2 regions of the Shewanella psychropiezotolerans genome follow, and region 2 is predicted to be linked to the other one. Evidence: riboswitches for the same ligand, from Rfam matches in the RefSeq annotation. Region 2 holds a riboswitch; the other holds the start of a gene.
What was found. Region 2 has a riboswitch for lysine ahead of lysC (lysine-sensitive aspartokinase 3). Riboswitches for the same ligand answer to the same signal wherever they lie in the genome.
Positions count from the first base shown of each region.

Region 1 (12,533 bases), 820 kb from region 2:
GCATCGCCACTTCATGATGGTCAAGACTCTGAAATTGGCAGCAATGTACTCTGGGGGTTATACACTTGGCCCAATGCCGATGCTTTGTGCACCGCTCGTGGAATGACACTCGCCGTAGAGGGTAACACTGATGTCTCAAACCCCTTCGGCTTGAAGCAGTTTTATGATGCTGCAGAAGCCAGTTACCCTGAATTTGCCAGCGCTCATGTGGGTAATGCCCTAGGCTGGGGAGTGGATAACGAATATTACTGGAGCAGCTCAGATATCGGCGGTGGCAGCCACAGAGACTTCTATATGGTGACCGGATCGCCAGGGAGCATCGCCGACACGACTCCAGAATACGCTGCTTGTCTTGAGCTAGTGCCTTAGAAACCAGCAGCCAAACCAACCTAAGAACAACAAAATAAATCCAACCGACACAAGTTAAAAACAGAACCCGCACACAATAAATAAAACCAGCAACATATTAAAATAGTTCAGTTTTATTTATCGATTTGAGTGATACATTCTTGATAAGAAAGTTTAATCTAAGTATATTCCGCGCACAATTTGTTAGTGATATATATAAAGTGTCTTTAAACAAAAATCAAACTGGCTTTACCTTAATCGAGTTAGTGGTTGTCATCATAATCTTAGGCATACTCGCAGTTATTGCTACTCCTAAGTTTCTTTCGCTAGGCAGTGACGCTCAGAAAGCCAATCTTGAAGGGATAGCTGGTTCCATCGCCTCAATGAATCAACTTGTACACTCAAAAACCCAACTTGATGGCATTGCCGATAGAGAAGATTGCGATGGCACATGTAACAACAATCCAAATTGGGATCGACAGGTAGGTTACTTCTACATAGATGTATCAGATACACGTCTGTATGTATCGAACGGCTATCCAAAAGCTACTGGTACCTCATCTTCAAATACGCTAGTAGAAGATAACTATAAAAGTGTAATGGGATTATCTGATGATGATTTCGTGTTTGGAATAGGTTCATTTTCCTCTTTTGCTATTATCCCCAAAAAATTTGCAGACAAGTTAGCAGACATTCGAAGTGGTAAGTTCAAATGCCACGTCGAATATCGCTCCCCAGTGCCAAAATTTGAATATTTTACCCGTGCTGTTACTGATGATTGTTTTTAATTAGCCACTCGCGCCTAGTTCTAGGCTGCATCTATCACTTAGTGGCTAAGAATATAATCAACAGCTTGCTTCAACTTCTGGTTGTTAGGATCTGAAATATTTGTCACCCAGACAACCTCTCCACGGCGATTGATAAATACCGTCGTCGGGGTGCCGGGAACACCATAAGCTTTAGCGGCACTCTCCCCTTTCACTAAGGTTGGGAACTGAATACCTCGCTCCATTAACGTCTGGGCAGGATCGGCTCCCTCATCTTCATTGAAACTTATTCCTAAGATCTGCAAGTCGCTATCACTGTAGTCCACACGCAACTTCTCCAATCCTGGCTGCAGTTTCTTACAATAAGGGCACCAGGTCGCCCAGAAGTGTATGATAGTCGGCTTACCCTTATATTCTGACCATTGGTGAACCTTGCCTAGGGGATCGGCTAATGCGAAGTTAGGTGCCAGTTTCACATCCTCGCTGAACTCTAATGAGTTTACATCCGAGTTTATGAAAACAAAGGTTATTAAACCCAAGATAGTAAAAACTACAGCCGCTAAACCAAAAGCCTTGATGCCAAATTTCATTTGAATAAATCCTCCCTATAATATCAACTGGTGTAAGCCTCCAAACAATCACCGAAGGCAAACCGACTACTGGCAGTCCAAGCTATGAACTCACTTGCAGTTAATTCATAGCTATAGACCGAATACTTAGCAATTAACATTCAGTAAAAATAAAATATGTTCAGCAGATAAAATGAAATTTTTATGGGCTTTACACTATCTTTGTTTATAAGCTAGGCAATGAAATTAACAATATGCAGCCGACATTTCCGAAGAGTAAAGAACACATTTTCCAAATAACCGCCATTTTTAGCATGGTATTTGCGCTTGTAGGATTTAGCTACAACGTCTGGCGAATGGAGGTCACTGAATATAACTCAACAATGCGCTCGGCAAGCTTTGAGCTCTTGCTACAACTGTCTGAGCTGGAAGGGATCATCTACGCGGCCTATTACGATAAAGATCAAATCGCCGGAAACCCGCGAAAAGGTTGGATTAAAGTAAACCTGATTGCAGACTTGAGCATGATCACAGAACCGGAATTGCAGCAAGCGACTCAACAACTAAAACAAGAATGGCAGCAAGATTGGGATTCGATAGGAGATGACGAAACGAGTGTAAAACAAATAATCGCCAAGATAGATAACACACGGGAAGAGGTAAGGCAGTTACTGTCCAAGTTGGATTAATGAGAGGTCCTAATACTTAGATACTAGGACCTAAACGCTGATGCTAATCCCACAAAAACTCTCTGAAATGCTTGCGGCAAACAGATTCATAGCTCTCGTTGCCACCTATGGCGACCTGCTCACCTTCACGCATAGGCTTGCCCTCATCGTCTAATCTCACCACCATGTTCGCCTTGCGACCACAATGACAGATTGTTTTAAGCTCGACCAGTTTGTCTGACCAGGCCAGTAGATATTGGCTACCGGTAAATAACTCTCCCTGAAAGTCTGTTTTCAGGCCATAACAGAGCACAGGTATATCCAATATGTCGACGATATAGGTCAGCTGTTTGACCTGCTCTTTACTCAAAAACTGAGATTCATCGATAAGGATACAATGCAGTTTCTGCTCTTCATGAGCCGTCGTTATCATCTTGGCAATATCATCGCTACTACCAAATACCTGCGCAGCGGTTTCGATACCAATGCGTGAAGACACTTTACCCACACCGTATCTGTCATCGATTGAGGCCGTCATCACTAAGGTGTTCATGCCACGTTCGCGATAGTTATATGAAGACTGCAAGAGTGAAGTAGACTTACCGGCATTCATCGCCGAATAATAAAAATAGAGCTGTGCCAAACTGATATTCCTTATACGTGAATTCGGCTACAGTTTAACAATTTTTATAACGAAAATCATGTGCCAGTGCTATTCAAGCCAATACTCACTAATTCTGATAAACAGCGACTGGATTACTGCGAAACTCTAGACAAAAAAATACCGCTCATATGAGCGGTATTTCACTTGCTAGTCTTGCCTTAGGCTAGCAACAACATTGGTAGCATGGCTAGCTGGTAGACTGAGTAGATTTAACCTTCAAAACCAAGACGCTAATCACAAATAAGATGCTACAGGTAGCGAGTCCAGCCATCAGAGACTCGGTGAATCCCAGCACGATATAACCGCCCAAGCTGATCCCCGCCACGATTAAGGCATAGGGCAGTTGAGTGACCACATGATCGATATGATGACAGTTAGCTCCCGTGGAGGAGAGGATCGTCGTATCTGAGATAGGTGAACAATGATCACCAAATACTGCACCAGCGAGCACTGCCGCAAGCATAGGTAACATCATATTGGTATGAGTACCCATCGCCATGTCCGCGGCAATAGGTAGCATGATACCAAACGTCCCCCAGCTGGTGCCGGTAGAGAACGCCGTCAGTCCTGCAAGCACGAATAAGACGGCGGGTAACAACGCAAACGGAATATTACCCGATGCCAGACTCGCCATGTACTTACCTGTCTCTAATTGACCAATCACGCCGGCAATCGTCCAGGCAAATAGCAAGATATAGATGGCTGGCAGCATAGAGCGAGCACCAGCAACCAGACCTTTAGTTAGGTATGACTTATCCAATCCTTGTATCAAGACTAAGGCCAGAGTCGCAATAAAACCGACCAAGGCACCGAAGAACAAAGACGAAGCTACATCGGTATTTTCAAATGCACCAAGAATACTGAAAGGTTTTCCGTCTGCTGCTAAGACGTCTCCGCCGCTGCTCACCATGAAATAGAAGGTCGCAAGAACCAGTACGATAATGGGCAGAAATAATCCCAGAATCTTACCGTTATCGGCCTCAGGCAGATCTGAATTAGCTCCGGGGGGTAAGCCTTTAGCCTCATCATATAAGTTACCCTTCTGCGCATTGAGCTCATGCTGACGCATGGGGCCGACATTGAGATCCATGAAGGCGACACAAAACAAAAGTAGCAGTGCAAATATGGCATAGAAGTTCATCGGGATCATCTGGATAAAGATGCTCAGATGTCCTGAATCTGTGAAACCATGGGCGGTGAGAATACCGCCGATCAAGGCGATGATATAAGCCCCCCAACTCGACACGGGAGAGATCACGCAGATTGGTGCAGCTGTCGAATCCAAAATATAGGCGAGCTTGCTGCGAGAGATATAATATCTGTCGGTCAGAGGTCTGGCGACACTGCCGACGACTAAGCTGTTGAAGTAATCGTCGATAAAGATCACGCAGCCTAAGAACATGGTCATCAACTTGGCATCACGTTTACACTTTATGTGACCCCTTGCCCAATCGGCAAAAGCGTTAGCCGCACCGCTCACCGTAATAAGCGCGGTGATCATCCCCAATAGTACCAGGAAGCCTAGCAGATACATGTTCCAGGCATTGAGAGCACCATCATCCCAGAATAGGCCAGCAACTTGCTCGCCTAAGTATTGCCCAGATGCTATGACAGAGAAATCGTTTATCAAAATAGCGCCGAGTAATATTCCCAGCCCTAAAGAGAGCAATACACGACGTGTAACAATCGCCATCAGAATCGCAACCACAGGTGGCAGCAATGAGAGCGCCGAATCGGCGTAACTTAAAGTTGTCATTTAATTATAATCTTAGTTTTAAGTACGAATGGAGGCTGCTGAACTGGTGGGATATTAAAGATATCTGAAAACACCTGTCCTATCAGTAGCGCTCCATAGTAATACCGTTAGTTAAAAGGTATAAATTTTCTTATCATCCAGATAAGAAATACTATGGCAGTGCTGTACCTATTCGATACAGCCCCAGCAGTAAACCGTGATATGTATTACTACTTCGGCATCAAAGCCTTTCATGATAGATAAGCGGTATCACCCTGACTATCACTACTGATCTTTAATGCACCTCTACTTCTCAGGACGTTTATCATGTGCCGAACTGATAGTACCAAACAGAGGTACTAAACTCAGGAAAACATGAAAACGTGAAGTTAATAAAAACACAAGCGGCTTTGAGGATTCTACCCCAAAGCCGCTCACTGTGACTAAGATCACGCTTATTTAGTGTAAATCAAAAGGGATTTCACCTAAAACTTACATTTACACAGCATATAATCGATAAGTTATAGCAAATCAGTTAGCTCGGGAACCGCTTCAAACAGATCCGCTTCCAAGCCGTAATCGGCAATCTGGAAAATAGGCGCTTCAGGATCCTTGTTGATGGCGACGATCACTTTAGAGTCTTTCATCCCAGCCAGATGCTGAATTGCCCCCGAGATACCCACGGCAATATACAAGTCAGGTGCCACAATCTTACCAGTTTGACCCACTTGAAGATCGTTAGACACAAAACCTGCATCGACCGCAGCGCGTGAAGCACCGAGTGCGCCACCTAGCTTATCGGCAAGCTTTTCTAAGATAGCAAAATTCTCACCGCTACCCAGACCACGACCACCCGATACCACAACAGATGCAGCGCCAAGTTCGGGGCGCTCAGATTCTGATAGGCTCTGAGAAATAAACTGAGTCACAGAATCGAATACCTTATCTATGGCAACAACATCCGCAGCTCCATCATTAGCGACCGCATCAAACGCACTTGAACGTACGGTTAATACCTTCTTAGCATCATGGCTCTGAACCGTGGCTAATGCATTACCTGCGTATATTGGACGGACGAAGGTATCGGCACTAACGACTTCTACCACTTCAGATAACTGAGCGACATCTAAAAGCGCCGATACTCGTGGTAATGTGTCTTTACCTTGGCTAGTAGCTGCAGCCAAAATGTGTTCATAATCACCGGCAAGATCCACGATAAGCTGTGCCACATTATCGGCAAACCCGTGAGCATATTGCGCCGACTGTGCGACTAAAACATGCCTGACACCTGCAAGTTGCTTGGCGGCATCGACCACTGCGGCACATTCATGACCGGCAATCAAGACATCGATATCGCCACCAATGGCTTGACCACAAGCGACAACTTTGGCGGTGTCCAGCTTCAAGCTGGCATTATCATGTTCTGCTAATACTAAAATTGCCATTAGATCACCTTCGCTTCATTCTTTAACTTATCGGCCAGTTCTGCAACGCTAGCCACCATAATTCCAGCCTTACGCTCGGCAGGTGGAGTCACTTTTAATACTGTTTGATGCTGCTTCAGACTTACACCTAAATCATCGATAGAAAGGGTCTCTAATGGCTTACGCTTTGCCTTCATGATGTTAGGTAACTTAGCGTATCTGGGTTCATTTAAACGCAAATCAACCGTCACGACTGCTGGCAGCGAAATGGTGACACTCTGTAGGCCGCCGTCGACTTCACGTGTCACGGCAAGAGAGTCGCCCTCGACTTTAACTTCTGAAGCAAATGTCGCCTGAGGCATATTAGCCAGTGCCGACAGCATCTGTCCGGTCTGGTTATTATCACCATCGATAGTTTGCTTACCTAAGATAATCAGTTGTGCCTGCTCTTTTTCCTGAACTGCATTGAGCAGCTTAGCAATAGATAAAGGTACTAACGCCTCTTCAGTCTGGATATGAATACCACGATCGGCACCTAAAGCCATTGCCGTGCGTAGTTGCTCTTGTGCGGCTTTAGGGCCCACGGTAACAACCACAATTTCAGAAGCTACACCAGCTTCTTTTAGGCGCACGGCTTCTTCTACGGCAATCTCACAAAAAGGGTTAATCGCCATTTTCAAGTTAGCGGTATCGACATCGGTATTATCAGCATTCACTCTGACTTTAACATTGGCATCGACGACGCGCTTAACAGGCACCAATACTTTCATAGGGCTTCCTTCTTACGTCATATTTAGAGGGTTGAGTATAGGTTAACACCTACACAAAGTAGCTCTACTTTACGTGCTGTTAACGTTAACGTCAATAAGGATTCAAACGCTTGTTTGTATTTTTTTTGATACATATCATATTCTGGTGATTTTTAACCGAATAAAATAACAATAAACAGCAGATAATATGAATATAAATATATATTCATTAATTTAATTAAAATAACATTTGAAACTTGTTCTAATAATTCCTATTATTAGTCTGATATTTAATAACTCACTTAATATAATTGGACCAAATAATTATGAGCGATTTTCTTGAAATACTAACTCATGGCCGCCGTTTTAAAGCCGCAGTAAAAGAACTATCGATTGAAGACTTAAAAGAATTAGCGGTAAAACTTGATAAAGTTATCTCAGAAAGAGACTCTCAAGCAGAAGCTGAAGCAGAAGCTACGGCAGAAAGAAATGCCAAGATAGATGAAATCCGCAAACAGATGGAAGCCGTTGGCTTATCAATTGATGATCTGGGTGCATCGGCGGTAAAACCAGCACCTAAGAAGCGCGCTCCACGTCCAGCTAAATATGCTATCGACGTGAATGGCGAGGCAATCACTTGGACTGGTCAAGGCCGTATGCCGACAGTATTTAAGACTGAGCTAGATAAAGGCCGTTCTATGGATGACTTCCTAATCTAAATCACTTCTATCAAACAGAAGTAGTATATTAGACCGGCTTATGCCGGTTTTTTTATACTTTGGATTTAACACTATTGATAAAAATCATTACAATTGCCACTTGGTATTTACACTAAAATTCAGATAACCTCTGGCTAGGTTTCACTATTCATAGTTAATGTCTAAAATGCATCACAAAATAAAAATAATAACGATAATCACGACATTATTGTCAATCAGTTCATTGCAAGCGCAGGCAAATGATCAACTCACTGATAACACCCCCAAATTAACCGCTCTCACTCATGCGACCTTAATGATTGAGCCAGGTAAAAAAATAATAAATGCCAGTTTACTCATTCAAAACAATAAGATTATAGAGGTCATAAAAAATAATAAAGTGCCAGAGGATGCACTCATTATCGATCTGCATGGTTATACCATCTATCCGGGGTTTATCGACCCTTTTACCGACTACGCCATCGAATTTGAATACCCACAAGATGAAGTGCGACCTCCTATCTATGAGATAAAACGTATAGGTGGAAATGCTGAAAATGGCGCTATTCACTCTGAAAAATCTTGGTTCAATTATGTTCACCCTAATAAAAATGATGCAGAACCTTGGATCAAAAATGGATTTACCAGTGTTCAGAGCAGTAATTTAGATGGCATCTTTCGTGGACGTGGGGTGACATTATCTTTAGCTGAAAAAAGTGCCAATGAAATTATCTATCGTGCTCATTCCGGTCATTTTTTAGCATTCGATAAGGGCAGTTCCCCCCAAGATTACCCAAGCTCTTTGATGGGCAGCATAGCGCTTATTAGACAAACTTTTGCCGATGCCAATTGGTATAAAGAAAATAAAGACAAGTCATTTTCAAAATCTGAAACTCAATTGATTGAATTTAATAGTGCACTCCTGGCTATAGCCAATATTGAGAGTGAACAGATTATTTTCGATACTAGCAACCTCAACAGTCAACTCAGGGCTGCCAGCTTATTAAATGAACATGAATATAAAGCAAGTTTACTGGGTAACGGTATGGAGTACACTCGGCTAGACGAACTGAAAACTTATGGTTATGGCTTAATTCTGCCATTAAACTTCCCTGCCGCCCCCTTAGTTGGCGATGACGACAGTGAGAGAGAGATAAGCCTGGCACAGATGCGACATTGGGAGCGAGCACCGGCTAACTTGATGGCTGTTGAAGAGTCTCAGCTTCCCTTCTCACTGACTCAGCACGGCATCACAGCCGAAGACTTTTGGCCTAGACTCAAGCAGGCCGTAAAATATGGCCTGAGTGAAGCAACGGCATTAGCCGCACTCACCACCGAAGCCGCAGAAATTGTCGGCACCAGTGAATTTAGCGGTCGATTGAAGCCCGGGTTTATTGCGGATCTAGTGATCACTAAAGGTAATATCTTCGAAGATGGCGTAATTTACAGCATCTGGTTACAAGGTGATGAACACCCACTTATCGATAGGGATACTGATCTGTTGGATTCCAGCTATCAAATCCAGATAGGACAAGTCTCACTGGACCTGTCTATCTCTAACACCAATAAAGAAGATGACAAGATGTCAGGCACCTTAGCAAGCGGCGAACAAGAGTTGGTACTGTCTCAGGTGACCTATCTCAATAAGCGCTTAACCTTTAATGTCGATATGACAGAGGCTGGATTCGAGGGCATCAACCGTTTCACACTCTGGTTTGACGAACAAGGCATTCGTGGCCGCATGTCAGATAAGGATGGCGCACTCACCCCTGTAGCCGGAGTCTTGAGAGACGCCTTCGAAACGCCAAAAACTGAAGAAGATGAAACACCTGTCGAACTTATCTCTAAGTTAACCTTACCCAATATCGCCTATGGCAGAGACAGCTTAGCTAAAACAGAGAAGCTACACATAAGTAACGCCACCATCTGGACCTCTGATGAACAAGGAGTGCTTGAAAACAGCGACGTGCTCATATCGCGCGGCAAGATAGAGAAGATAGGCACAAACCTGAAAACACCTTCGGGTTATCGCCATATCGACGCCACAGGCAAGCATTTAACCGCAGGTATTATTGATGAGCACTCACATATTGCCATCAATGGCGGTACCAATGAAGGTACAGATGCCATCACCTCAGAAGTGCGCATCGGCGATATCATCAATCCCAATGATATCGCTATTTACCGCGCCTTAGCCGGCGGCGTCACCACAGCGCAGCTATTACACGGCAGTGCGAACCCTATCGGTGGTCAGGCCCAGGTGATCCAAATGCGCTGGGGCGAGAATGCCAACACGCTTAAATATACTCAGGCGCCTCCCAGCATCAAGTTTGCCCTGGGCGAAAACGTGAAACAGAGTAACTGGGGTGATAATTTCGACAGACGCTTCCCACAAAGTCGCATGGGGGTTAAATCTCTGTTCATCGAGGCATTCAACGAAGCCAGCGCCTATCAAAAATCAATTTATGATTATCGTCGCCTCAGAGGCAGTGAGAAGCGCAAACGTATCGCGCCTAAACCCAACTATCGCTTAGCCGCTATCGCCGAAGTGCTAGAGCAAAAACGGGATATCCATATTCACTCCTATGTTCAATCTGAGATCTTGATGTTCCTGCGCCTGGCAGAAGCCTATAACTTCAAGGTAAAAACCTTCACCCATGTATTGGAAGGCTATAAAGTCGCAGAAGAGATGGCTAAACACGGCGCCTCGGCCTCAACCTTCTCTGATTGGTGGGCCTATAAATTTGAGGTCTATGATGCTATTCCCCAAAACACCTGCCTGATGCAGAGCAAGGGCGTGCTCACCAGCATCAACTCAGATGACTATGAGATGCAGCGAAGATTAAATCAGGAAGCCGCCAAGTCTATGATGTATTGTGATATGTCGGCAGAAGATGCGTGGAAGATGGTCACCATCAACCCGGCGATTCAATTGGGCGTCGATCAATACATAGGCTCGATAACTAAAGGTAAGCAAGCGGATATCGTATTATGGGATCACTCGCCATTATCTGTTTACGCAAAAGTTGATGCTACCTGGATAGAAGGCAAACGCTATTTTGACCGTCAAACAGACAAGCAGTTGCAAACTGATATCGCTAAAGAAAGAGCGGCACTAATACAAAAGATACTGCTCAGTGAGTCCAAACCCAGCACGCTGCCTCCCGGAGAAGCGGTCATAGAGAGCAATGAGCCAGAATGGCACTGCGACACTCAATACGATGTTTGGCATCAAGCACACCAAATGAGAGCTGCGTTATGAAGCCTGTGACTCGAGTAACTAAAGAGCGAAATAAAGCGCTTGAACATGCACAAATACAACACATAGTGAGTAAGAAGATGTCTATGGCTGCCAAGCGAGTGCTGCTTTCTCTAGGCTTAGGCTGCATTGTCACCTTGCCCGTCCATGGCCACGATATGATCCCCGCCGAGGCACAGTCGACCGCGATATTATTTACCAATGCCAGCTTACATACCGCCGTAGATGGGGTGAAGCTAAACACAGATCTCTTAATAGAAGATGGCAAGATTATAGCCATAGGTCAAAATCTTATCGCTCCAGAAGCGATACATTTAGATATGACAGACAAGCACATCTATCCTGGGCTCATCGCCCTAGATACCAGCCTAGGCCTTGTCGAAGTTGAGATGATGCGCCCCAGTAATGACAGTTATGAAGTTGGCGAGATCAACCCCCAACTCGAAGTCATCACCGCCTTCAACCCAGATTCGGAGATCATACCTACCATACGCGTCAATGGTATTACCCATGCCCAAGTCGTGCCTCAGGGGGATAGTTTAGCCGGGCAGTCTTCTCTGGTCTCTCTCGATAGCTGGACAGTGGAAGATGCGCTAGTGCCGACTCAAGCCGCTTTTCACCTCTATTGGCCCCAATTCGGTCGTCTTTCTCAAGATAAAGAGAAACGCCAGGAGCAGATAGATAAATATAATGATCAAATCGTCGATATCTCCTTAGCTATTTCTGACGGATACCGTTACTTTCTGGCAAGTAAGGTTAATAAAATCAACAAAGTCGATTTAAGATGGCAATCCTTGCTTCCCCTCTACGAGGGAGAAGCTCAGCTATTTGTACACGCCAACACCCAAAAGCAGATAGAGGAAGCGGCATCTCTGGCCAAGCAATACCATTTCAAACTGGTTATCGTCGGTGGTTACGATGCCTGGCGCTTAGGTGAATTGCTCAACGAAATACAGGCTAAAGTGATTTATACTCGCACCTTAAGCCTGCCGATGAGAAAAGATGAGCCTATTGACCTGAGCTTTAAGATCCCCGCCCTACTCAAGCAAGCCGAAATCCCCTTCGCCTTAGGCTTCTCATCGGATTGGAATAGCCGTAACTTACCACTGGCTGCGGGTCAAACCGTGGCTTATGGACTCACTCGGCAAGAAGCACTGAAAAGTGTCACCCTGAATGCCGCAAGAATCCTCGACGTAGATAATATGGGAGCGATAGCCGTAGGTTATAAAGCTAACTTGGTGGTGTCTAAAGGCGATATCTTAGATCCCATGGAAACCAAGATAGAAAAAGTCTATATCAATGGACGCGAGATAGATCTCAATAATCGTCAACAACAGCTTTATCAAAAGTATCTAAAGCGCTAGAATTCCTACTGTTAGGATCATAAAAATAAATTCCAATATCACGAATATGAGTACGTCAGTCACTCTAATAACAGGCCTGAATAATGAAGACCCTATTAATCTCTGCACTAGTTTTACTGCTTAGCGCCTGTGCCGGCGAATATAAATTTAACAGTAACCTCAATGGTGAAGCCATCGACGATTATTTCAAGGCATCGGATGTCACTGTCTATAATAATGCTACAGCACCAAAACTTCCTTATGAGATCATAGGTTTAGTTGAAGGCGAAACATGCCAGGAGCAAGCCA
Region 1 covers NZ_CP041614.1:4,535,783-4,548,315, forward strand. The annotation lists gene FM037_RS19970 (hypothetical protein) at 1-369, shown strand, start outside; gene FM037_RS19975 (type II secretion system protein) at 510-1,136, shown strand; gene FM037_RS19980 (TlpA family protein disulfide reductase) at 1,175-1,705, opposite strand; gene FM037_RS19985 (hypothetical protein) at 1,939-2,373, shown strand; gene FM037_RS19990 (thymidine kinase) at 2,417-2,995, opposite strand; gene FM037_RS19995 (Na+/H+ antiporter NhaC family protein) at 3,204-4,772, opposite strand; lysine riboswitch at 4,851-5,068, opposite strand; gene FM037_RS20000 (electron transfer flavoprotein subunit alpha/FixB family protein) at 5,273-6,196, opposite strand; gene FM037_RS20005 (electron transfer flavoprotein subunit beta/FixA family protein) at 6,196-6,945, opposite strand; gene FM037_RS20010 (H-NS histone family protein) at 7,251-7,643, shown strand; gene FM037_RS20015 (amidohydrolase family protein) at 7,810-10,884, shown strand; gene FM037_RS20020 (amidohydrolase family protein) at 10,968-12,245, shown strand; gene rcsF (Rcs stress response system protein RcsF) at 12,329-12,533, shown strand, end outside.
Region 1: it holds a riboswitch for lysine, as region 2 does, so the genes downstream of both, FM037_RS19995 (Na+/H+ antiporter NhaC family protein) here and lysC (lysine-sensitive aspartokinase 3) in region 2, are expected to answer to the same signal.

Region 2 (12,533 bases):
ATGCGGTTAAGCGTGATATTGACATGCGCATGAACACCCGTGGTATCGAAATTCTTAAAGATAATTCCGGTAAGGTGAAAGGCCTGCTGGTTAAAGGTATGTACAAGGGCTACTACTGGATTAAAGCCGACGCAGTTATCCTGGCAACGGGTGGATTTGCTAAGAATAACGAGCGCGTGTCTAAGCTAGATCCTAAGTTAAAAGGATTCGTATCGACTAATCAACCTGGTGCTACAGGTGATGGTATCGATGTCGCGGCTAATGCAGGCGCTGCAATGCAAGATCTACAATACATCCAGGCTCACCCAACCTTGTCCGTTAAAGGTGGTGTGATGGTCACCGAAGCGGTGCGTGGTAACGGTGCTATCTTAGTTAACCGTGAAGGTAAGCGCTTCGTCAATGAGATCACTACCCGTGATAAAGCGGCTGCAGCAATCTTAGAGCAGACAGGCAAGACAGCCTTCTTGATTTTCGATGACTCAGTGCGTAAGTCTCTGAAGAAGATCGATAAGTATATCGGTCTTGGTGTTGTACCGTCTGCTGACTCGCTGGTGAAGCTAGGCAAGTTGGAGAATATTGATGGTAAAGCATTAACCGAAACCGTCGCGCGTTACAACAGTTTAGTGACGAGTGGTAAGGACACTGATTTTGAGCGCCCTAACTTACCTCGCGCACTGAACGAAGGTAACTATTATGCTATCGAAGTGACTCCTGGCGTTCACCACACTATGGGCGGCGTGAAGATAGATACTAAGGCGGAGATCTTAGATGCCAAGAAGCAAGTCATTCCTGGGTTATATGGTGCTGGTGAAGTGACTGGTGGCGTACATGGTGCTAACCGCTTAGGGGGCAATGCTATCTCAGATATAATCACCTTCGGTAGACTCGCCGGCGAAGAGGCGGCTAGCTATTCTAAAAAGAAATAGCTCTAAGACTCTTTATATGAGCTTGTATTTTAGCAAGGGGCAAACTGATTAGACCCCACAGTTTTCCCGTCACCCAAATACCGCTACCCGATAAGGTAGTGGTATTTTTTTATCTCACCTTTAGCGAAATAAACCCAATCTTATATAAAAAGCTCATAAAAAAAGCCGCTAAAGCGACTTTTAATATGTTGCTAGAACCTTTTCTTAAACCTCTGGCTCTTCACTGTAATCGACTTCATGATACTCAAGGCAAGTATCGACTTCGTTAGCTGAGCCTAAGATAACGGCTACGCGCTGGTGAATTTCACCTGGCTCGATATCCATGATGGTTTCATAGCCGGTAGAGGCCTTGCCGCCCGCTTGCTCGACTAAGAATGCCATAGGGTTTGCTTCATACATCAATCTAAGCTTGTATGGCTTCTCAGGGTTCTTGTTGTCGGTAGGGTAAGTGAAGATGCCACCGCGTGACAGTACACGATGCACATCGCCGACCATGGCAGCTATCCAGCGCATGTTGAAGGCTTTCTCTCTCGGACCTATGGTGCCAAGCAAGAGATCGGCAATATAGGTTTGCATTGGAGCTTCCCAGAAACGCTGGTTAGACATGTTGATGGCAAACTCAGCCGTGTCTTTACTGATAGACATGGCTTCTGTCGTTAACAGGTATTCGTTAGTTTCCGGGTTTAAGGTAAATAACTGCACACCTTTACCTGTGGTGAGAGCCAACATAGTCGAAGGACCATATAAGACATAACCCGCAGCGACTTGCTTGCGACCCGCTTGCAAGAAGCTTTTTTCTGTTAGTTCGCCTTTAGGGGCGGGTAGAATCGAGAAGATAGTACCCACTAATGAGTTAATGTCGATATTCGATGAGCCATCCAATGGATCGAAACAGACCAGGTAGTCACCCTTAGCGCCTACCTCGACGATAAAGTCTTCCTCTTCTGATGCCAGGCCACGGACTGTATCGTCTTTATCCAGCGCATCTTTGAGCATATCGTTAGTAATCACATCTAGCTTCTTTTGGGTTTCACCCTGAACATTTTCCTGCTCTGTGGTGCCGAGTACGCCGGCAAGAGCTCCGTGACGGACGGCATGACTGATCTCTTTAGAGGTGTTCGCTAAGGTGTGAATAAGCTGAGTCAAAGAGGCATTGATGCCTTGTGATGTCAGGTTTTGGGCCAAAGTCTGCATGTTATTTCCTATACAAGTCGAGCTGAGCTCGAGTTTGAGATCGGGTCTAATGTGAGTGTTCTTATTTGGCGCGATCATACCTGAGATTGAACTTTTTTTCAGCGTAGGATAGCGGCAAATTATAACTTGGGCAGTGTGTTTCAGTTTTTGCTGACTTTAGTGCACAATGTCAGCGATATTTATGTCGTTTGTTAATGATACCAATCTCATTAGTCGGCATGCGGTAATTACATTTAGATCCAGGACATAATAATGACAATAAAATGGATGACCTCAGTGCTATTGGCGGTGCCTATGATTTTATCAAATACAGCTTGCTCGACAGTCACTAGTACGACTAATGCAGAAAAAGAGCACTCACTCGAGGGAGGCGCTACGCTTCTGAGTATCGAAAGATTATACGCTTCCCCCGCATTGGCAGGCACTAGTCCCAGGGGGCTTAAGCTTTCACCCGACGGTAAAAGAGTGACCTATCTTGCGGGACGTAAAGACGATCAGTATTTTTATGACTTGTGGCAGATGGATGTAGCCAGTGGTAAGCAGTCGATACTACTCGATGCGGATAAGCTCACCATAGGTGAGCTTTCTGATGAAGAGAAGGCAAGGCGAGAGCGCCAACGCATATATGGTCAGGGGATCATGGAGTATTTCTGGTCTGATGATAGCCAGGCCATGCTCATTCCAGCCTCTGGCGTGCTTTACTATTTCTCGGTTGATGATGCCGAAGTAAACTTGCTACCTACGGGTGAAGGCTTTGTCACCGATGCTCGTTTATCTCCTAAGGGAAATTATGTCTCTTTTGTACGAGATCAAAATCTGTTCGTGTTAGAGCTGAAAACCAGCAAGCTAACCGCCATGACTACTGATGGTGGCGGGGCGATAAAAAATGCCATGGCCGAGTTCGTCGCGCAAGAAGAGATGGACCGCATGACTGGCTATTGGTGGTCACCGGATGAGTCGGCCATTGCCTATACCCGTATCGATGAGTCTGGCGTTGAGTTGGTGACTCGTAATGAGATCTATGCTGATGGTATCAAGTTAACCGAGCAAAGATATCCCTATGCGGGTAAGAATAATGTCACGATTAAATTAGTCGTGGTGACACTCGCCGACCAGAAGAAAAGCTGGGTCGATCTTGGTAAAGAGCAAGATATTTATTTGCCCAGAGTTAACTGGTTGCCGGATAGTAAGCGATTATCCTATCAATGGCAGAGCCGAGATCAGCAAACCTTAGATCTCAGAGTGGTATCCCTTGCTCAGATCGATAAATCTAGGGTTTTAGTCGAAGAGCGCAGTGATGCCTGGGTGAATCTAAATAATGATCTGCATTTCTTAAAGCAGCAAGAGAGCTTCATTTGGGCCTCGGAGCGTGATGGTTTCAATCACCTGTATCTGATAGGACTGGATGGCAAGGTGAAAAAGCAGCTGACATCGGGAGACTGGACCGTCGATGAAGTCGAGCTGGTGGATGAGAAAACGGGATGGATCTACTTTACCGGCCGTAAAACTCTGGTTACCGAAAAACATCTTTATCGCGTGCCTTTAAACGGTGGCGACGTCGAGAATATCAGTCAGCGAAGCGGTATGCACTCTCCAGTGTTTGCCGAGAATGAAGCCGTTTATCTGGACTATTTTAGCAGCTTGTCACAACCGCCGCAGATTAGCCTACATGGTGATAAGGGTCAGCAACTCGCTTGGGTAGAAGAGAACGAGGTGAATAAGAGTCACCCTCTCTATCCCTTCTTCGGATTGTGGCAGTTACCTGAGTTTGGTCAGGCTAAAGCAGAAGATGGCCAAGCGCTGCAATATCGTCTGTTTAAACCGACTAATTTTAGCGCCGACAAGCAGTATCCTGTGGTTGTTCGAGTTTACGGTGGCCCCATGCCCAGTTAGTTGTCAACAGTTGGAGCGAGCACGATTACTTCACTCAGTATTTACTCCAGCAAGGTTATATCGTGTTCCAACTCGATAACCGAGGTTCGGCGCACCGAGGGACTCAATTTGAGCATGTGATTTATCAGCACTTAGGCGAAGCGGAAGTTAACGACCAGAAAGCTGGCGTCGATTACCTGCGTACACTTCCCTTTGTTGATGGTGATAACATAGCCTTGTACGGCCATAGCTACGGCGGCTATATGGCCTTGATGGGTTTGTTTAAGGCGCCGGATTACTTTAAGGCTGCCATCTCAGGTGCACCAGTGACTGACTGGGCCCTATATGACACCCATTACACCGAGCGTTATCTGGGCCATCCGCAACAGAATGCCGAAGGCTATGAGGCCAGCAGTGTACTGCCATATGTGAAAGGCTATCAATCTGGCTTGCTGATGTATCACGGCATGGCCGATGACAATGTACTTTTTGAGAACAGTACCAAAGTGTATAAGGCGTTACAGGATGAGGGTAAGCTATTTCAGATGATAGACTATCCGGGGTCAAAGCACTCGATGCGCGGCGAAAAAGTGAGAACGCATTTGTATCGCTCACTGGCCGATTTTCTTGAGAGAGAATTAAAATAAAGCGTTGAAATACAGAGTCGAAATAAGGCTCGAGCTAGAATCTAAGAGCGGTAAGTGGTAAGTAAGAGCTGAGGCTTGAAGGATTCCAGCGCTGTATCGAGGCTTACAGCTTTCTTAGCTCTGTCTTGGGCCTTATAGCTTAAAACTCGAAGCTTTCTTAGCCCTGTCTTGGAACTTACAGCTTACCGCTCTGTTCCAGACATAAACCCCCCCTCTTTGGTCGTCCGTGGCCAGCGGGGATAACTTTTCAGTTATAGGAAGTCCATATATAAAAAAACCAGCCCTTGGGCTGGTTTTTATTGAACAAGTATAAAGCGTTAGCTTTATGCTTCTTCTAAGTTACCGCAGAAACGATAACCTTCACCGTGAATCGTGGCGATGATTTCTGGCGTATCTGGCAAGCTTTCGAAATGCTTACGGATACGACGAATCGTTACGTCAACGGTACGGTCATGTGGCTTAAGCTCGCGGCCTGTCATCTTCATTAGAAGGTCGGCACGGCTAAGGATCTTACCTGGGTTCTCAACAAAGTGCAGCATAGCGCGGAATTCACTACGTGGCAGCTTGTATGGTTCACCTTGTGGGCTAACCAAAGAACGGCTGTTGATTTCAAGGCTCCAACCGTTGAAACGGTAGAACTCAACACTGTTCTTATCTTCGGCTTCTGCACCTGTGCTATTGACGCGAGTCAATAGGTTGCGAGCACGAATAGTCAGTTCACGTGGGTTGAATGGCTTAGTGATGTAATCATCTGCACCAATTTCAAGCCCTAATATTTTGTCAACTTCATTATCTCGGCCCGTTAGGAAGATTAGACCGATATTGTTTATTTCACGAAGTTCACGTGCTAACAGAAGACCGTTTTTGCCAGGAAGGTTGATATCCATAACAACCAAGTTGATCTTATTTTCCTGCATGGCTTTATGCATCTCTGCGCCATCATTGGCTTCAGTTACCACATATCCTTCAGCTTCAAAAATACTTCTTAGCGTGTTACGGGTAACGGCTTCATCTTCAACAATCAGAATGTGCGGGTTTTGCATATTAATTTACCTAATGTGTTCAAATCTATTCTAACCATGAGCGTGTGTTATCAGTGCTAAATACGCTCGATCTTGTCATGCTGACGCTTACTGATCTACGATAGGTGCTTTCAAATTGGCTGAAACAGCAACACACTTCTTTGATTAGTAAAGTATGCGTATCTCAATAAATGGGAACGCGAACTGTATTCACTTCGATAAACAATAGTAGGGTTAGTTCCCTACATTAATAAATATTTATGAAGTTTAAATGCGAAACTAAGCACTGGTCGCATTTTATACAGAAATCTGGTTGGCTTTAAGTTCTATGCCAGTTCCACTTTTAACCAAATGCATCATACTAATAAATGATGCAGAACCAACCGACTGGATCTATTGTACTCGTTTTAGGCAATTGTTAACAAATGAAATGTTAACAAATTTCCTTGTGGATTTGATCTGTGTCACACTTTTATTGTTAACCTATTGATATTTAAGTGTCTTGAAAAATTACTTTTAGTGATCTACATCACGCCTCTATGAAGATATACTAAATTTGCTATAATAATTTCAATCAAATTGAGGGATATGGTCAAGATGATAGAGTCAAATAAGCGATTGTGGCAGTACTATCAAGAAACTGAATTTCTGTTTACCCAAACGTTATCTTCTCAGTTATCTTTTGCAATTATCACGGCCCATAACCCTAAGGGTCAGATCCTCACCTCTTGTCAAAATCGACTCTTAGATAGGCAACTACTGCTCGCGATAGAGAAATTTAACAGACCCTATCGTGCCGTTGTGGGGGCTTCTCGTGATCGCACTCATATGGAAAAAAGCTGGGCAGTCGCTATCGATAAGCTCAGCGCGGCGCATCTGGGATTGAAATTTAAGCAAAATGCTATCTATTTCGTTGATAATAACCAGTTAGCCTTAGTTCCCTGTCTGTTCTCTCAAACTGAGCATCAAAAAGAGCTCATCATCGGCGACTTCTCTAAGCGGGTTAGCTTAGTGAGTGAGCTGCCAGATTTGGATTATTAGCTTAAATCGAGAACTAACTTCCCTGTGATTGTCGAATAAATTGAGTTGTTAAAGTCATATTGTCTGTTCGATCTCGTTCGAGATGACTTAGCTTTCTACTCTCAAATTTCATACATCTCTATTCTATAAGCATAGATTTGCTAATTTTTTCAGCAATAGTTGAGGTTTTCCATTGCTTGGTCAGCCAAAATTTGATAATTTTCTCTTTCCTTGTTCTCTTTTTGATTAATGTCGACTGAGCGTGAGGTACAGAAGAGGAGCGTTAACTAGGTAGTAAGTCTAAAGAGTCCAAACTCTGCAGATGACTTATGAGGGAGATTAGCGCCGAGATATCGAGTATTTGGAATTACTCTATGTCGGTCGAAAGGGTTGAATCCCTTAGATTGTCACCTGTTTATTGGTGGAGAGCTTCTGGTGGTGATCGCTGTTTCCCGTCTCTGGGGTGCGTAATCTTTGCACCAGGCTCTTCGAACGAAGTCAGTTCGGAGTGTAATCATGTTTGTTTTATATCCTTATCTATTTTCAAATGAATCTTATCTGTGTCTGCATTCTGCGGAGGCTGTGTAATGTCACTTATTGTCGCAAAATTTGGCGGTACCTCTGTGGCCGATTATGCCGCCATGAGTCGCTGTGCCGATATAATTCTCGCTAATCCTAATACCCGTGTTGTGGTGGTAAGTGCTTCGAGTGGTGTCACCAACTTGCTGGTGGAGCTGACCCAAGAGCAGATAGGTGAAGAGCGAAGAATGCAGCTCATTAAACAGATAGCCCACATTCAATATCAAATCTTAGATTCCCTTGGTAGCCCACAAGAGGTTGCCGCAAGACTAGATACCGTGTTGAGTCGTATCTCTGTTTTGAGTGAAGAGTTGAGTAAAAATAGAAATAAGGCAAGGATAGATGAGCTGCTTGCTCAAGGTGAGCAATGTTCATCGGCTTTGTTTGCCGCAGTGCTAAGGGAGAAAGGGGAGGCGGCCAGTGCATTCGATGTGCGTCAGGTGATGCGCACTGATAGTCATTTTGGTAGAGCCGAACCACAAATAGAGACAATATCTCTGTTAGCAGCAGAGTATTTAGCTCCACTGTTATCATCGCAGCGCATAGTGACTCAGGGCTTTATTGGCGCCGATGATGCTGGAGCTACGACGACTCTGGGCCGTGGGGGAGTGATTACTCTGCCGCCTTGTTAGCCGAGGCCTTGAAAGCGACCGCCGTTGAGATCTGGACCGATGTGGCCGGCATTTATACCACTGACCCTCGCATCGCACCTAAAGCCAGCCCTATTGCGGAGATTAGCTTCAATGAAGCCGCCGAGATGGCAACATTTGGTGCTAAGGTGCTTCATCCTGCCACCATTCTTCCTGCTGTCAGACAAAAAATTCAAGTCTTTGTCGGTTCTAGCCGAGAGCCAGAGCGAGGTGGCACCTGGATCCGTCACCAAGTTGAAGATGCTCCGGTTTATCGAGCGGTTACTGTTCGCCGGGATCAAACATTACTCAATCTGCATAGCCTGCAGATGCTCCACGCCCAAGGTTTTCTGGCCGAAACTTTTGCAACTTTAGCCAGACATAAGATCAGTGTCGACTTGATCACAACCTCTGAGGTAAATGTATCACTGACCTTAGATAAGACGGGATCCGACTCTGCTGGAAATGGCCTACTCAGTGAGTCTCTGTTGCAAGAGTTATCGCAACATTGCCGAGTTCGAGTCGAAGAAGGCCTGGCGCTGGTAGCCATAGTTGGCAATAAGATCGCTTCCACTCCGGGTGTATGCCGCCGTGTTTTTGAAGTGCTGGAACCCCATAACGTGCGTATGATTTGCCAGGGTGCTAGCCCGCACAACTTGTGTGTTTTAGTCGCCGAGTCGGAAGCTGCGCAGGTGGTCAGGGCGCTGCACCAGAATTTGTTTGAGTGATAAAAGTCTTAAGCTCTCGGTTTTAGAATCGAGAGGCTAGGATGTGAAGGATTGAATATGAGTTTTACCCAATCATCATTGAAGATAGGTGAATTGGCCACAGGCCAAGATCTCACCATACCCATATTTAGCTATGAGTGCGAAAGCGCTACGGGGCCTAGCGTCTATATTCAGGCGAATGTACATGGCGCCGAGGTGCAGGGCAATGCGGTTATCTATCAGCTGATGAAATTGCTGGAGCAATACAGCATATGTGGCGACATCACACTCGTGCCTCTGGCCAACCCGCTGGGGATTAATCAAAAAAGTGGCGAGTTCACCCTGGGCCGTTTCGATCCTATCACAGGTGTGAATTGGAATAGAGAATACCTAGATCATAAAGTGGATGTGGCAGCTTGGTATAAGGCTCATGATGCTCTTAGTGATGCTGACTTGATCGCTCAATACAGGGCCATGTTGATTGAAGCCTGTTATCAACGCTTAAACAGCGAATGGGGCATCACTACCGGACACCAGCAGGCGGTCAATTTGCAAGTGATGGCGCATCAAGCTGATATTGTGTTAGATCTCCATACTGGGCCTAAGTCTTGTAAACATCTCTATTGTCCTGAATACGATGCTAAGGCGGCATCTTTCTTCTCCATCCCTTATACCTTGTTCATTCCCAATGATTTTGGTGGCGCCATGGATGAATCTATCTTCTGCCCCTGGTGGCAGCTCACCGAGCATATGAAATTAGCGGGGAGGGATTTGAAGGTACCAGTCTCAGCCTTTACCTTAGAGCTTGGTTCTCAAGAGAAGATAAATCTCGAAGATGCCCTAGTCGATGCTAAAGGTATCTTGGCTTATCTGAGTGAGCGTGGCGTCATCGAACAGAAGATTGTTCCTGCTAGGATGAAAAGATATGCCTGTCATCTGCAAGACTATAAGAAGTATCATTCGCCTCTCGGCGGCATGGTCGAGTATCTGGCTGAAATCGGTGAGCCTTTGAAACAGGGAGAACCATTAGCGAATATTCTGAGACTCGACCTTTATGGAACCGATAAGACCATAACCCCACTCAGTATAAATAAAGATTGTGTACCTATCCTGCACTTTGCCTCGGCATCGGTTTATCAAGGCACTGAGCTTTATAAGGTGATGACCAAGGTGTTTGAAATATAGCTGATTGAGACAGTCGTTCTTTTTTAAACATGGAATAACGGATAAAAAGAAGGGAGCCTATTTGGCTCCCTTCTCATTTATAGCTTGTTAAACCATTGCTTAGCGCTTACGACGACGTAGGCCTGCAAATGGAAGAAGAAGCATAGTTAACCAACCTAGAGAACCACCTGAAGAGTTATCTGGTGCATTCACTATGATAGTTGCCGAACCTGCTACACTGTCAAGCTCGCCGTCAGATGCTACTACAGAGAAGACGAATTCATGATCGCCTGTTGGAGCACTAAAGGTGATGCTTTCACCGCCATTGCTAAACTCGACGGAGGTTCCTGCTGTCTGAGTCCAGGTATAGGTAAGAGCATCGCCATCAACATCATTGCCGTTGGCAGATGCTTTAACTGCGAAACCTTCAGTACTTGTCATACCTGTTGGAGATACAGTCGGTGCATCATTGATGTTGTTGACTGTCACAACCACATCCGTAGCTTTACCAGTATTCCCGTCTGCATCTTCAGCAGTGTAGCTGAATTTGTCAGTACCGAAGAAATCATCTTCTGGTGTATATTCGACGCTTCCATCTTCTTTTATTGATACTTCACCGTTGGAAGGTTCGTCAACAAGCATCACTTTTCCTAGAGAGCCTGATGGCGCAATATCAATAATGCGCTGTGCATCAGCGGTCATCCCATCTCCAGAAATGGAAACGCGAGCTACTTTTTGATCTTTTGTGTCATTATCTAGCACATTAAACTTAAGAGTCTCCTCTTCATCTACAGAAACATTGTCAGTTTGACCTGAGTTAAATTCGGTCGCCTTCACCATGTAGTCAATTTCTACACTACCGGAAGCTGTACTTTGTAGTTGAACAAAGTCATTGGTTACAACTGATCCGCCCTCACCATTGTAATGATAAGTCGTACCGACTGAACCACCTATGTTCTCGGCACCGATGGTTACTTTTTCAGGCATGTTTGGAATATCATGGTAGTTGAACCAGATATCTTCTTCTTCACCTGCTTTAATCCACACGCTGAAGGTGTACGCATCACCCGATGTATCGGCATAAACCTGAGCTTTATTCCATTCCACCACAATCCAGGTATCGTCTCCAGCTTCTGCAAACTGAATACCTAGTTGACCACCACCAGTATCGCCGGGTGTACCATCTGTTAGATCATAGTCAGTCCAAAATGGCGCTAAGATATTATTGGGGTTAGCCGAATCTGGAAGCTCTTTATTGTTCCAACTTCCTGAAGTTGTTCCGCCGCCAACAATGACAATACCATTATCTGAAATGGTGATGCTGTCATAAGTCGCACCATTATATTTATATTCAGGAGTACTAAAGGTGAAAGCTTTTTCATCACACCCTTCGTCACATGCTGGAACGTATTCGATACCTAAGTCGAAAATACTTGGGCTCGCACCAGTTCCTTTTACCGAACTAATTTGTGGAAGGTCTAGTTTACCGACCCAAGTGATGCGGCCATTTTTTTCGTCAACTTCGAAGCCATTTTGTGTTGCTCCGTTCATTGAAACGACAACATCATCTTTAGATGTTAACTTTGTGCCTTCTGGTGCCTGTGCTGTCACTGTTACAGTATTTTTAAACAAGGTGTTATTCACAATCGCTTTGATCGGGAATTCATCACTTGCTTTGATGTCTGTTTTGGTTGTGATTGCGGAGATGAGTGAAGAATCACTAGATTCCTTAGCCATGATGGCTAATGGAAGATGTGCATCTTGCTTACCTTCATCGCTCTTGATCATGACATTACCGAAGATCCAAGAGCCATATTCGGTAAAAGTAGAGTCTACTGTTACGGTGAACTCTGCAGATGCGCCTGCTTCTAATTCAAGGCTAGTGGGTGACACGCTGATACCTGCACTGTCAGCAGATGCAGACAGAGACCAAGAAGTTGTTTCTTCACTTTTGTTGTAGACAGTACGTGTGAAAGTACATGGGCCTACACAAGAGTCTGAAGCAACTGATGGCTTATCAAACGTTAATATTGCTTTAGCTGCAGCATCAAGATCCATACGGCCTGCGCCCATAGCAAATGGGTTGGCATCCGTTTCAGCATCATCATCGAGTATCCCCCCATATGAGAAGTAGATGTTAATGCTGTCTTGATATCATTAGCACTCCACTCAGGATGCAACTGGCTCATCAGAGCTGCCGCACCAGCGACATGAGGGCTGGCCATACTGGTACCCGTCATAGTGGTAAAGTCAGTGCCATCTTCATCGGGAGAGGTGGCGGAAAGTATCGAAGTTCCAGGCGCCGCTAGATCTGGCTTAAGGATATTTTGATTTCCGTTTGGACCACGCGAGCTGGAGACATTGATAAGGTCGGCTAAAGTCGAGTTGGCGATACGCTTAACTGTTGAACCAATAGTACAAGAAACTCCCTCTTCTAACCCTTCGATAACGGCTGCGCCATCGGCATCAGAGATCATCACACCAGGAAGTGTAGCATCAGGCATATACATGCTGATGGGGGCCCCTGGCTTACTGTTGTAGACTACGATCGCTTTAGCACCGGCAGCTTCAGCATTCGCAGCTTTATCACTAAAGGCACATGCACCACGTGAAATGAGTGCAATACCATCTTTAAAGGAATCTGCCGGGAATGCAGTACAGCCTTCAAAGTTTTCAGCATCGATGTTCACTGCTGCAATAACAGGTAAGGTGATGTCCTCAGTTAGCAACTCGTTGTTGGCTTCGATGGCGAGCAATTCATCACCACCCATTG
Region 2 covers NZ_CP041614.1:5,360,655-5,373,187, reverse strand. The annotation lists gene FM037_RS23565 (flavocytochrome c) at 1-926, shown strand, start outside; gene FM037_RS23560 (class 1 fructose-bisphosphatase) at 1,131-2,120, opposite strand; partial or broken gene FM037_RS23555 (DPP IV N-terminal domain-containing protein) at 2,388-4,639, shown strand; gene arcA (two-component system response regulator ArcA) at 4,963-5,682, opposite strand; gene FM037_RS23545 (DUF3293 domain-containing protein) at 6,259-6,702, shown strand; lysine riboswitch at 6,947-7,121, shown strand; partial or broken gene lysC (lysine-sensitive aspartokinase 3) at 7,269-8,617, shown strand; gene FM037_RS23535 (succinylglutamate desuccinylase/aspartoacylase family protein) at 8,675-9,781, shown strand; partial or broken gene FM037_RS30215 (S8 family serine peptidase) at 9,881-12,533, opposite strand, start outside.